Regions from separate parts of the Pseudoalteromonas sp. NZS127 genome, predicted to be linked through region 2. Evidence: predicted binding sites of a transcription regulator. Region 2 holds the regulator's gene; the other holds the start of a gene.
What was found. Region 2 encodes sigma-54, which starts transcription at its own class of promoters, with help from an activator protein. Its sites were predicted from a motif close to GTTGGCACGNNNNTNGNNT; they were not measured.
Positions count from the first base shown of each region.

Region 1: the regulator sigma-54 is predicted to act here: its motif matches at 2,862-2,880, upstream of I6E78_RS14125 (YggN family protein).

Region 1 is NZ_JADYWN010000016.1:57,329-63,130, reverse strand. It holds gene I6E78_RS14135 (DMT family transporter) at 1-360, opposite strand, end outside; gene I6E78_RS14130 (aminotransferase-like domain-containing protein) at 462-1,913, shown strand; gene I6E78_RS14125 (YggN family protein) at 2,030-2,824, opposite strand; gene I6E78_RS14120 (PA3496 family putative envelope integrity protein) at 3,213-3,398, shown strand; gene I6E78_RS14115 (glutathione peroxidase) at 3,525-4,016, opposite strand; gene I6E78_RS14110 (AzlD domain-containing protein) at 4,107-4,406, opposite strand; gene I6E78_RS14105 (AzlC family ABC transporter permease) at 4,403-5,107, opposite strand; gene I6E78_RS14100 (cytochrome b/b6 domain-containing protein) at 5,238-5,802, shown strand, end outside.
Region 2 is NZ_JADYWN010000001.1:141,878-147,679, forward strand. It holds gene kdsC (3-deoxy-manno-octulosonate-8-phosphatase KdsC) at 1-269, shown strand, start outside; gene lptC (LPS export ABC transporter periplasmic protein LptC) at 266-823, shown strand; gene lptA (lipopolysaccharide transport periplasmic protein LptA) at 813-1,358, shown strand; gene lptB (LPS export ABC transporter ATP-binding protein) at 1,355-2,080, shown strand; gene I6E78_RS00705 (RNA polymerase factor sigma-54) at 2,150-3,643, shown strand; gene hpf (ribosome hibernation promoting factor) at 3,670-3,957, shown strand; gene ptsN (PTS IIA-like nitrogen regulatory protein PtsN) at 3,962-4,414, shown strand; gene rapZ (RNase adapter RapZ) at 4,436-5,281, shown strand; gene I6E78_RS00725 (HPr family phosphocarrier protein) at 5,325-5,597, shown strand; gene mgtE (magnesium transporter) at 5,745-5,802, shown strand, end outside.

The sequences.
Region 1 (5,802 bases), on a different contig from region 2:
AATTCGTTTTGAAATAGGTTTGCCAAAAAATAATCGGGTATTAACTATATTCATTACTAATAGCATTGAAAAAGCAATCGAGGTCATTGCAGAGCTAAGATGATTTTGTGCCCAGTAAAGCATTAAGTAATTTAGGCCAAAGTTAAACAGGGCCAATAACACGAAAAAACCATGATCGACTAAATTAAATCGCATCTTGGGTTTTTTGTATGCCACATATAACCACATTAATAATGCCGCGATTGCAAAACGATAAAATAGCGATAGTTCAACAGCAATATCGCCTAGCTGAAACTCTATGGCCAACCAGGTTGAGCCCCAAATTAAAACAGTTGTTATATATAGTGCTGCACTTTTCAATACTGCTCTCCAAAGTCGATTAAGCTGCTATTTTAAAGCTTATCTGTATACTTGCTATATACAGAAAATGAAATATGTAACCTATACAGATTGAGGGCGTGATGATTTTAAAAGCGGTTAGCCATCAGGGGCATGAGTTTTTGTACCAGCAAGTTATTCAGCTGATCAGGGATATGAGTGCTCAACAGGCTTTATTGCCCTCAGAAAAGCTGCCGTCATTACGTAAAATGGCTAGCAACCTTAATATAAGTATTCCTACGGTAAAGCAGGCCTATCAAGCGCTAGAAGATCAGGGGGTTATAGAGGCACGCGAAAAGTCAGGCTACTTTTTAAAAGCCGTTAACATGGCAAGCAGCTTACCAAAACGGGTTAAGTTAAGCCGCGAGCCCGTGATTGTAAACAAGCAGGCGCTGATTGAGCAGGTATACACAGCCATTCATCAGGCCCATGTGGTGCCTTTTGGAGTAGCTAACCCGGTTGCTGCGGCACCAACCGATAAAGCCTTAGCCAGAAATATGCGCCGAGTAATGACACTTGCCGGTAGTAGCGCTATTAATTACGGGCCACTGGATGGTTATGCACCGTTAAAAAAGCAGCTTATTCATCGCTATTTAGACTTTGGCATTGGTATTAATATGGATGAAATGGTGATCACTAATGGTGCGCAAGAAGCACTGGCAATTGCACTCAAATGCGTAACTAAGCCCGGTGATGTAGTGGCCATAGAGAGCCCTTGTTATCACGGAATTATAGAGTTAATAGAAAGTTTAGGCCTTAAAGCACTAGAAATACCTTTATGCCCAGATAATGGTATTTGGCTAAACGATTTAGCGCAGGCGCTTAATGAGCACGATATTAAAGCGTGTTTATTTTCTACGGCTATTAGTAATCCGGTTGGTAGTTTTATGCCAGATGAAAATCGAGAACAACTGGTGGAACTAGTTGAAAGCCATAACGTAGTGCTCATTGAAGATGACGTATATGGTGACCTATACTTTACACCCAAACGAGGTACACCGGCTATAGCGTATTCCAAAAAAGGCTTGGTGCTAAGTTGTTCGTCTTTTTCTAAAACGGCTGCCCCTAGTTATCGAGTTGGTTGGCTTATTGCGGGAAAATTTGCAGGGCAAGCTAGGCGTTATAAAAGAGCATTGAGTTGTTCTACCTCACTAATTAATCAATGGACGTTATCAGAATTTGTTTTTAGCGGTGAATACGACCGTAATTTAAAAGTACTTAGGCAGCGTTTACGCACTAATAAAGAGCATATGCGACGTTGCTTACAGCAAGCTATGCCAAAAGGTACACGGATCAGCGATCCACAAGGTGGCTGTGTTATTTGGTTAGACTTAGGCAGCGAGTATGATAGCCAAAAGCTATTTTTATTAGCGCTTGAGGTAGGTATAAGCATTACTCCAGGGTTGATATTTTCAGCTTCAAATAAATACAAAAGCTGTATAAGGCTAAGTTATGGTGTGCAGTGGAGTGAGCAAATAGAGCAAGCAATTGTCACACTGGGTAAACTTACCTTACTAGCAAAAAAAGTAGCCTAATTTAAGGGGGATCAACAGCTTGTAACAAGTTTTGCGGCACAATAAAAAACAGCCGTTAAGTTAAGCGTAACGGCTGCAAAGGGATGTTAAATAATCACCTAAGTGAAGTTTGCAAACTAGTTTTGTTTAAAGCTAAATAATTGGTAACCTTTAAGTTCAGGTACTTGGACTACTAACTGCTCTTCTTGTTTAGCTATATTGGCAAAATTTTCGCATAAGGCATTGGCACGCTTTTCGAGCGCATCGGCATGCTGCTCTACTTTTTCTTCTATTTGCGTACCCATGTTTTCCATACGTTGCTCAAAGGCTTGCATGTCGCCTCCTGAGCCAAGTAATTCAGAACCTAAAGCAACTAAAATACTCCCCATAGATTGCATTACAGCCGACTCAACAGCGCTCTCTATTTGTTGTTCGAACTGCTGCTCAAAGTTTTCACCAAATTGATTAAAACTTTGCTGGCCCATAACAAAGGTGTCTTGTTGATAAAAAGTATTTTGTACTTCAAGTTTAATGTCGTCCATTAACGATGAGATATTATCGAGGCCATCAATATTAAAAGCATTAGCAACTTCTTGCAGTGCAACACCGGCAATTTTAACGCCTTCTAAGGCTATATCTGCTACTTCGGGTAATTGCGTGCGTAAACTATCTGAATATTGAGTTAGCGCCTTTTGCTGGGAATGATTAAGCGCTACCGATTCACCATTAATGGTTAAATTGCCATTGGTATTAAATTGCATAGTTTGCTTATTGGCGGTAAAAATCTCTAGTTCGTCAGGCTTAATACGTACATCATTTTTAAATTCTACATTACATTGCTCATTATTAAATGACACTGTTGAATCGTTATCATTATGCGCCATAACGGCAGGTGCACATATTAAAGTGCTCACTAATAGTAATTTTTTCATATTTATTCTCAGTTTTTTATTGATGATAAATAAGTAATAACAAGTTTAGTGCCAATGTTTTTTTATTATATTAAACAATAAGTTGGTTTTATTTGTGTTATTAACCATAGCAAGGGTTTATTATAAAAAAACTATTTTTTAGTCAAATTGGCTAAAGCTAGAGCAATAATTAATTTTATTTATCGATACGATAAAAAACTCTCACTTTCCATAAAGCTAATTTAGCGCTATTTATTCACAGTATTGACATGAAGGCTATTTAAGATAGCTACATGGCTTTATTTTGGCGCTAAACTGCATTGCACTTTATGTGTCGAACATTTTAATTTTACCAATTATTGCGATTATAAAATCCTTGGTTGGTCTCAAACACTTTATGGAGTGGGTTGTGGGTAAGACATTTAGTTACGATGCGCTAGATGACGATTTTGTTGAAGACGAGTACGAAATGCTCGGGCGTAATCAGCACGATAAGAACAAGCAAAAGGTTAAGAAAAAGTTGGAAGACTACCTTGAGCAAAAGCGCTTGCGTAAAAACCTAGGCGAAGACGATTTAAGCGATTACACCGATTAAATTGCGCTAGTATAACTAAAGTACCAATGTGAATTAGACTCTAAATGTACGCTTTTATGTATGTTTAAATTTTGATTAGATTGGCAATAAAGAGGCTGTGTGCCTCTTTATTACTTTTAAGCGGCGTTACTTATTACTTTGTTGCAGTGCTTTTTGAATGGTGAGCTCTAGCTTTTCTGGCTTGGTAAAGGGTGCATAGCGTTTAATTGGTGAGCCGTCTGCTGCGATTAAAAACTTAGTAAAGTTCCACTTTATTTTGCGAGTTAAAAAGCCAGGTTGTGTCGATTTCAAATAACGAAATACCGGATGAGCATGCTCTCCGTTTACCTCTACTTTAGCGGCCATTAAAAAATTAACCCCGTAGTTTATTAAACATCCTTGCTCTATCTGCTGTGCATCTCCCGGTTCTTGCTGATTAAACTGATTACACGGAAATCCTAAAATTACTAAGCCTTGGCTAGCATATTTATTATGCAAAGCCTGTAATGACTCGTACTGGTAGGTAAAGCCGCACTTGCTTGCCGTGTTTACAATAAGCACGACTTTACCAGCAAACTCGCTAAAATTAATGGTGTTACCTTGTAAACTGGTGGCGCTTAACTGATGAAACTTGTGCATTATTTATGCTTTACCTTATATTTTTTGATGCTCAATCTACTCTTTTAAGTACATTGCTTAATATGGTTGTTGTATATATTAAGGTTGTTTTTAATTTAAAATTAAAAACAACCCCATACCCGCAATCGTAGTGTAATAAATATTATGGGTTTTATAAGCCACAATAATAGCGACTATAGCCGCACTTAAATAAGGGTTTTGCCAATGTAAATTAATGCCATCATCGTTTAAAAATACAATAGGTACCCAAATAGCCGTAAGTACCGCTGGTGCACTAAAACTTAAAAATTGTTGCATTTTAGGCCCAACTTTAAAGGGTAAAGCGCGGTGCAAAAATAAGTAACGGGTAAAAAAGGTAATACAGGCCATTAGTAAAATAGTGGTCATCATAAGTTGCGCTCCTTTTTAGCAGTTATTCTTGCTGTAAAGTATCCTGCGCTCATAGCCAGTAATGCAGAGCTCACCAGCCATAACTCAAATCCGGTACTTTTAAACAGTGTAGCGCTAGTGCCAGCTACTATAACTGTAACGAGTGAGGCGAGACTTTTAATACCCGGAATAACTAAAGCTATAAATGTAGCGGCTATAGCAAAGTCGAGGCCTAAATGGGTTAAATCGGGGAGCATAGTACCAGCAACAATGCCTATAAACGTCCATAAATTCCATGCAATATAAAAGCTAAAGCCGGCGCTAAGTGCGTAAATTAAACGTATTTTTGTACGATAGGCTTTAGGGTGGTGCGAAAATGCAAATAACTCATCGGTCAATACAAAGCTTACCGGTAGACGCCAGCGCAAAGGTTGCTCAATTACTTTATGACGTACCGCTAAGCCATATAAAAAATGCCGAGAGCTAATTATAAAGGTAGTAAATAAAATGGTGAGTAGTGGCGTATTTCCCGCAATTAACTCAATAGCGACAAGCTGCGCAGAGCCAGCAAATACTAATAACGACATCGCTTGAGTTTCAAGGGCAGTAAAGCCATTTTGAATAGCCAGTGAGCCACAGAGTATTCCCCAAGGGATCACCGCCAAACAAAGCGGTAACATATCAACAAAGCCTTTTAAAATTGCACGCGATGGTCTGTTCATTTGCAGAAATATTAGCCAGTAAAATTAATTGCTTAAGTGTGCCATAAAGCATGCTTTAAATAATAGGTTTAATGCAAATCTAAACAAATTTTGAAATAATGAAACAATAACTTAATTAGCGAGATAACTAATGTTTAAAGTAAAAGTATGGGATGGCTTTGTCAGAAGCTTTCACTGGTTATTAGTGTTTAGTATTGCAGTGCTCTATTTTAGCATTGAAGAAGGTATGATTGAACTGCACTTTATTGCTGGTTTTTTTACCTTGGCACTTGTTTTAACGCGGTTAATATGGGGGCTTATAGGTAGTAAAACAGCTAGGTTAAGCGCGTTAATACACTCACCGCAAGCGGTAATAGCATCACTTAAAACTAATAAAAACCCGCTTGGGCATTCTGCGCCAGGTAGCTATATGGTGCTGTTGTTTTTTATACTTATTATTACGCAGCTCGTTAGTGGTTTAATGAGTAGTGATGGTATTTTAACGGATGGGCCATTAGCGCAGTACGTGTCGAGCAGTACAGTTGATTTTGCTAATTGGTTACATAGTTTAAACTTTGATATTTTACTTTATGCTATTGGTTTGCATGTTTTAGCAATTGTATTTTATAAGATTAAAGGCAAGCCTTTAGTTAAGGCGATGATCATCGGAACGAAGCAGCAGCCAAATGAAAAACCAGCAATACTTACTAAAGCAC
Region 2 (5,802 bases):
AAAACAAGCTTATTGCCTACCAAGAACTTAAAAACAAGCTTAATTTGAGCGATGAGCAAATTGCTTATATTGGTGATGATGGCCCTGATATGCCTGTTATGGAGTTAGTTGGCTTTGCAGTAGCAGTAAATGACGCGCACCCACTAATTAAACGCTTAGCACATTACACTACGCAAATGCCGGGTGGTTTTGGTGCAGTAAGAGAGCTAACCGACTTACTTATGCTTGAAAACAATAAACCATTAACTAGCCAAGGCACCAGTTCATGAATATAGCGCGCATAGTCTTAAGCGTTTTATTCATCACCTGTATGGTTTGGCTTTGGTACCCTTATTTTACTCAGGTAAATACGGTTGCTAAAGCCGACTCAGAAGTAATAGCTAAACCCGATTACACCGCCATTGAGCTAAAACAAACAGCTTTTGACGAAAACGGTGAAATTAGCCATAAAGTAACTGCGGTTAAAACGGAGCTTTACGAGCAGCTAGGATTTACCTTATTCGAAAAACCTACTTTCATATTGTACGACGACAGACAAAAAACGTGGCGTATCAATGCTGATGAAGCAACACTTTACGATGAAAGACAATTAATTTTAGAGGGTAATGTAACTGCCCAAAACTTAATTGATGGCGCAATGATAGACAAAATTACCGCCGACAATATTCAAGTAGATATAATGCTACTCACTATGCGCAGCGAACAGCCCGTTATTATAACTGGACCGAATTTAAAGATCACCGGTAAAGGCCTTGAAGCCAATTTAACAACCGAGGTGATAAAACTAATTAACCATACGCGAACACTATATTATGACCAATAACCTTGCAAAAATACTTATTATTCCATCGCTTATACTTGTATTTAATAGTAATGCGGCAGAGCAAAGTACTTCCCCATTAGCTAATCAAATTTCTATTAGTGCTGACCGCCAAGAAGGCCAACTAAAAGAAAACGTTGGTATTTTTGAGAAAAACGTCGAGATAATTCACGGTAATCGTCGTATCACCGCCGATCGTTTAGAAGTACATAAGCGCGACGAACTTGGCGATAATAAACAACTATTAATTGCCACGGGCAGTCCTGCATATTTTGAAGAAAAGCAAGCAGATGGTACTGTCATGAGCGCCAGCGCTAACGAAGTACGTTACGATGTAGCGAAACGTTTTTTAACCCTAGTAGGAGATGCAAACATTTCTCAAGCTGGGCAAAAAATTACGGCTAAAAGCATCACCTACGATATAGAGCAACAGCTTATAAGTGCTGAAAAAGATGAAAACTCAACTGATCGGGTACACACTATTTTAGTGCCTATAGACGTAAAAAAAGAACAAAAACTCAATAAAGGTCAGCCATGAGTACATTAAAAGCAGAGCTATTAGCAAAAAGCTATAAAGGCCGTGAAGTTGTTAAAAATGTAGGACTTGAAGTAAAAGCTGGCAGCATTGTTGGTTTACTTGGCCCAAATGGCGCAGGTAAAACCACTACCTTTTACATGATTGTAGGCTTAGTTCCTAGCGACAAAGGTAAAATATTAATTGATGATAACGATATTACCTTACTTCCTATGCACAGCCGTGCTCGTTTAGGTATTGGTTATTTACCACAAGAGTCTTCTATTTTTAGAAAGCTCACTGTGTATCAAAATTTAATGGCTATTTTAGAAACGCGTAAGCAACTAAATAAACAAGCCAGGGAAGAAACCCTAAATAGTTTGTTGGACGAATTTAGCCTGCAACATATTCGCGACAGCTTAGGTATGGCACTATCTGGTGGTGAACGTCGCCGCGTAGAAATAGCACGTGCTTTAGCTGCAGATCCTAAATTTATATTGCTTGATGAGCCCTTTGCTGGCGTGGATCCTATTTCAGTACTCGATATTAAAAAAATTATAGAACACCTTAAAAATCGTGGTATTGGCGTACTAATTACCGACCACAATGTAAGGGAAACCCTTGATGTTTGTGAAAAAGCCTACATTGTTTCTCATGGGGAGCTAATTGCATCTGGTACTCCTGAATTTGTATTAAACGATAAAACAGTACGTGATGTTTATTTAGGCGAGCAGTTCAAACTGTAATATTTATGTTATTACTATAAGCATCTGCTAAGATTAATCATATCAATTTATAAGGATTGTTAGAGATAAATGAGGCAATCATTACAGCTGCGCATGGGCCAGCAACTTACAATGACTCCGCAACTGCAACAGGCTATTCGCTTATTGCAGCTTAGTACCTTGGATCTCCAGCAAGAAATACAAGAAGCACTTGATAGCAACCCATTACTTGAAGTTGATGAACAAGATTACACGGAAGAATCAGCAGGTAAAAACGAGCAAAAAGCAGATGACATTACTGTTAGCGCCTCTGCTGACGACACCCCAAGCGAGTATGAGCAAGATAGCGGTGAAGCACTAAATAAAGACACCATAAGCGACGACATGGCCATGGATGTATCATGGGATGAATATATGAGCGCAGCGCCTGCCTCTTCATCAGGGCCAATGCCTGAAGATGAATCTATTTATCAAGGTGCATCAACCGAAACCCTGCATGAATACTTAATGTGGCAATTACAGCTCACCCCTTTTAGCCCTACCGACGAAGCTATTGCCATAGCTATTGTTGAAGCCGTAGATGACTCTGGTATTTTAACCCTCAGTTGCGAAGACCTTTTAGCAAGCTTTAACCAAGAAACTGACGACGAACACGAAGTAGAACTAGATGAAATAGAAGCAGTGCTAAAGCGCATTCAATTATTTGATCCTGTTGGTATTGCAGCTCGCAGCTTGCAAGAATGCTTATGCATTCAATTAAATCAATTTGATAAAGACACCCCTTATATTAACGAAACAAAAATGGTGTTAACTGATCATATCGATTTACTCGCTGCTCGCGACTATCGTACGTTAATGAAAAAAACTAAGCTCAAAGAAGAAGAGCTTAAAGAAATAATGACACTTATTCATACGCTTAATCCTAAGCCTGCGGATACTATTGTCAGAGAAGAGTCTGAATACGTTATACCTGACGTGTCTGTTAAAAAAATAAAAGGCCGCTGGGTGGTAGAGCTAAACCCAGATAGCATGCCAAAAATACGTGTTAACAGCCAATATGCGGCTATGTCTCGTACAGTAAAATCCAGCGGTGACAGCCAATTTATTCGCTCGCACTTACAAGAAGCTAAATGGTTTATTAAAAGCCTAGAAAGTAGAAACGAAACACTCCTGAAAGTAACTAATTGTATTGTTAAGCAGCAACAAGCGTTTTTTGAACATGGCCCAGAAGCCATGAAACCTATGGTATTAAACGATGTTGCCGAAATAGTTGAAATGCACGAGTCGACTATTTCACGGGTCACTACGCAAAAATATATGCACACTCCACGTGGCATTTTTGAGCTTAAGTACTTTTTTTCAAGCCATGTAAGCACCGAAAATGGTGGCGAATGTTCATCAACTGCCATACGTGCCCTGATTAAAAAGTTGATAGCTGCAGAAAACTTAGCCAAACCATTGAGTGATAGCAAGATTGCAGATATATTGGCTGAGCAAGGAATTAAAGTAGCTAGACGGACAATTGCAAAATATCGCGAATCTCTGGCTATTCCCCCGTCGAATCAACGTAAAAGCTTGATTTAAGACGTACAACAAAGAGGAAAATGCTGATGCAACTAAACTTAACTGGTCGTCATGTAGACATTACAGACTCATTAAGAGACTATGTAAATAATAAATTTGCAAAGCTGCAAAGACACTCAGATCACATAACTAATGTGCATGTTATTCTCGATGTAGAAAAATTAAGTCAAAAAGCTGAAGCAACAATTTTTGTAAGTGGCGCTGAGCTATTTGCATCGACCGAACACCAAGATATGTACGCTGCCATTGACTCGTTGATTGACAAACTCGATCGTCAAGTAATTAAACACAAAGAGAAGTTTGCTCGACACTAACACTATGAAATTAAGCTCACTTATATGCCAGGACTGCAGCAAAGCTGTGGTCCTTTTTAATAGTAAAAAAAGAATTTTAGAATTCATCAGTGAACTCGCGCATAAAAAAATGCCGTATTTACCTCAGCAAGATATTCTCACTGCTTTATTGGCAAGAGAAAAGCTAGGTAGTACCGGTATTGGCCGAGGAATAGCAATTCCACATGGCCGTATGAGCGGGGCACAAGAGCCTCTTGCCTTAATTTTAATAAGCGAAACCGCTATTAATTTTGATGCAATTGATAATCGTCCAGTTGATATTTTTGTTGCGCTTATAGTGCCCGATGGCGATAACCAGCAGCACTTGAAAACACTAGCCACAATAGCTGATAAACTAAACGATAAAGAGTTTTGTAAGCAATTGCGTGCGGCAAAGTCTGATGAAGCGTTATACCAAGTTATTTTGGATCAATCCTAGTTACTAATAAAGGGGTGGTAAATGGAATTAATTATTATAAGTGGCCGATCAGGTTCTGGTAAGTCAGTTGCTTTACGTGTTGTAGAAGATTTAGGTTACTATTGTGTAGATAATATTCCGGTAAATTTGCTGCCTTCATTAGTGCGCAGTGTCTCTGATAACTACGATAAAATAGCCGTTAGTATAGACGTGCGTAACCTGCCTAAAGACCAGCAGCAGTTTAACGATATTCTTGAGTACTTACCCGACTTTGCTAAACCAACGTTATTTTATTTAGATAGCGACGATCAAACGTTAATCCGCCGTTATTCAGAAACACGTCGCTTGCACCCGCTTTCGATTGATTCGCTACCGCTAGATTTAGCAATAAAAAAGGAAAAAGAATTACTCGATGTACTCGTAACGCGGGCTGATCATGTCATTGATACAACCGATTTAAGTGTGCATCAACTTGCTGAATCTATGCGTGAAACCATACTCGGTAAAAAAGACAAACAGCTTATCATTACCTTTGAGTCGTTTGGCTTTAAGCATGGTATTCCCAAAGGTGCTGATTATGTTTTTGATGCGCGTTTTTTACCAAACCCACACTGGGAACCGGAGCTCAAGCCTTTAACTGGATTAGATCAACCAGTAAAAGATTATTTAGCTAGTCATAGTATTGTGCAAAAATTCACTTGGCAAATTCAAACCTTTGTACAAACGTGGTTACCACACCTAGAGCGTAATAATCGCAGTTATTTAACCATTGCTATTGGTTGTACTGGTGGTCAGCACCGCTCAGTTTATTTAGCGCAAACAATTGGTGAAAGCTTTGCTATGTCTCACCCTAATGTAAAAATTCGCCATCGCGAGCAAGAAAAATAATTCAATTTAAATAATCATCTGTTCAGCTTAAGTAGAGTATCTTATGCGCTTAGAAAATACATTTTTAATAAAAAACAAGCTAGGCCTGCATGCTAGAGCTGCTACCGTATTAGCACAATTAGCGGTACAATTTGACGCATCTATTACCTTATTTCAAGATGAAAAAGAAGCCGCTGGCGATAGCGTACTGGCTTTAATGTTACTAGAAAGCAGCCAAGGTAAAGAAGTAAAAGTAGTGTGCGAAGGACCCGATGCAGAGCATGCTTTACATGCCGTTGGCCAATTAATAGCGCAGCGCTTTAACGAACAAGAATAGTAGGCACTTTATTTAAACCAAGTAAACGAGCTAAAATATAGGGTTAGTGAAACCTTAAGCTAGTTTGGCTAAAAAAAGTAAGATAAACTGAACGAAGTTAATGACTAACTTCTTCCCTAACGTTATAAAAATAAATTAAGGACGCCAATGCCCGAAACTTTCGAACAAGACTATCCACTACAACAATTACAACAAGTGACCAAGT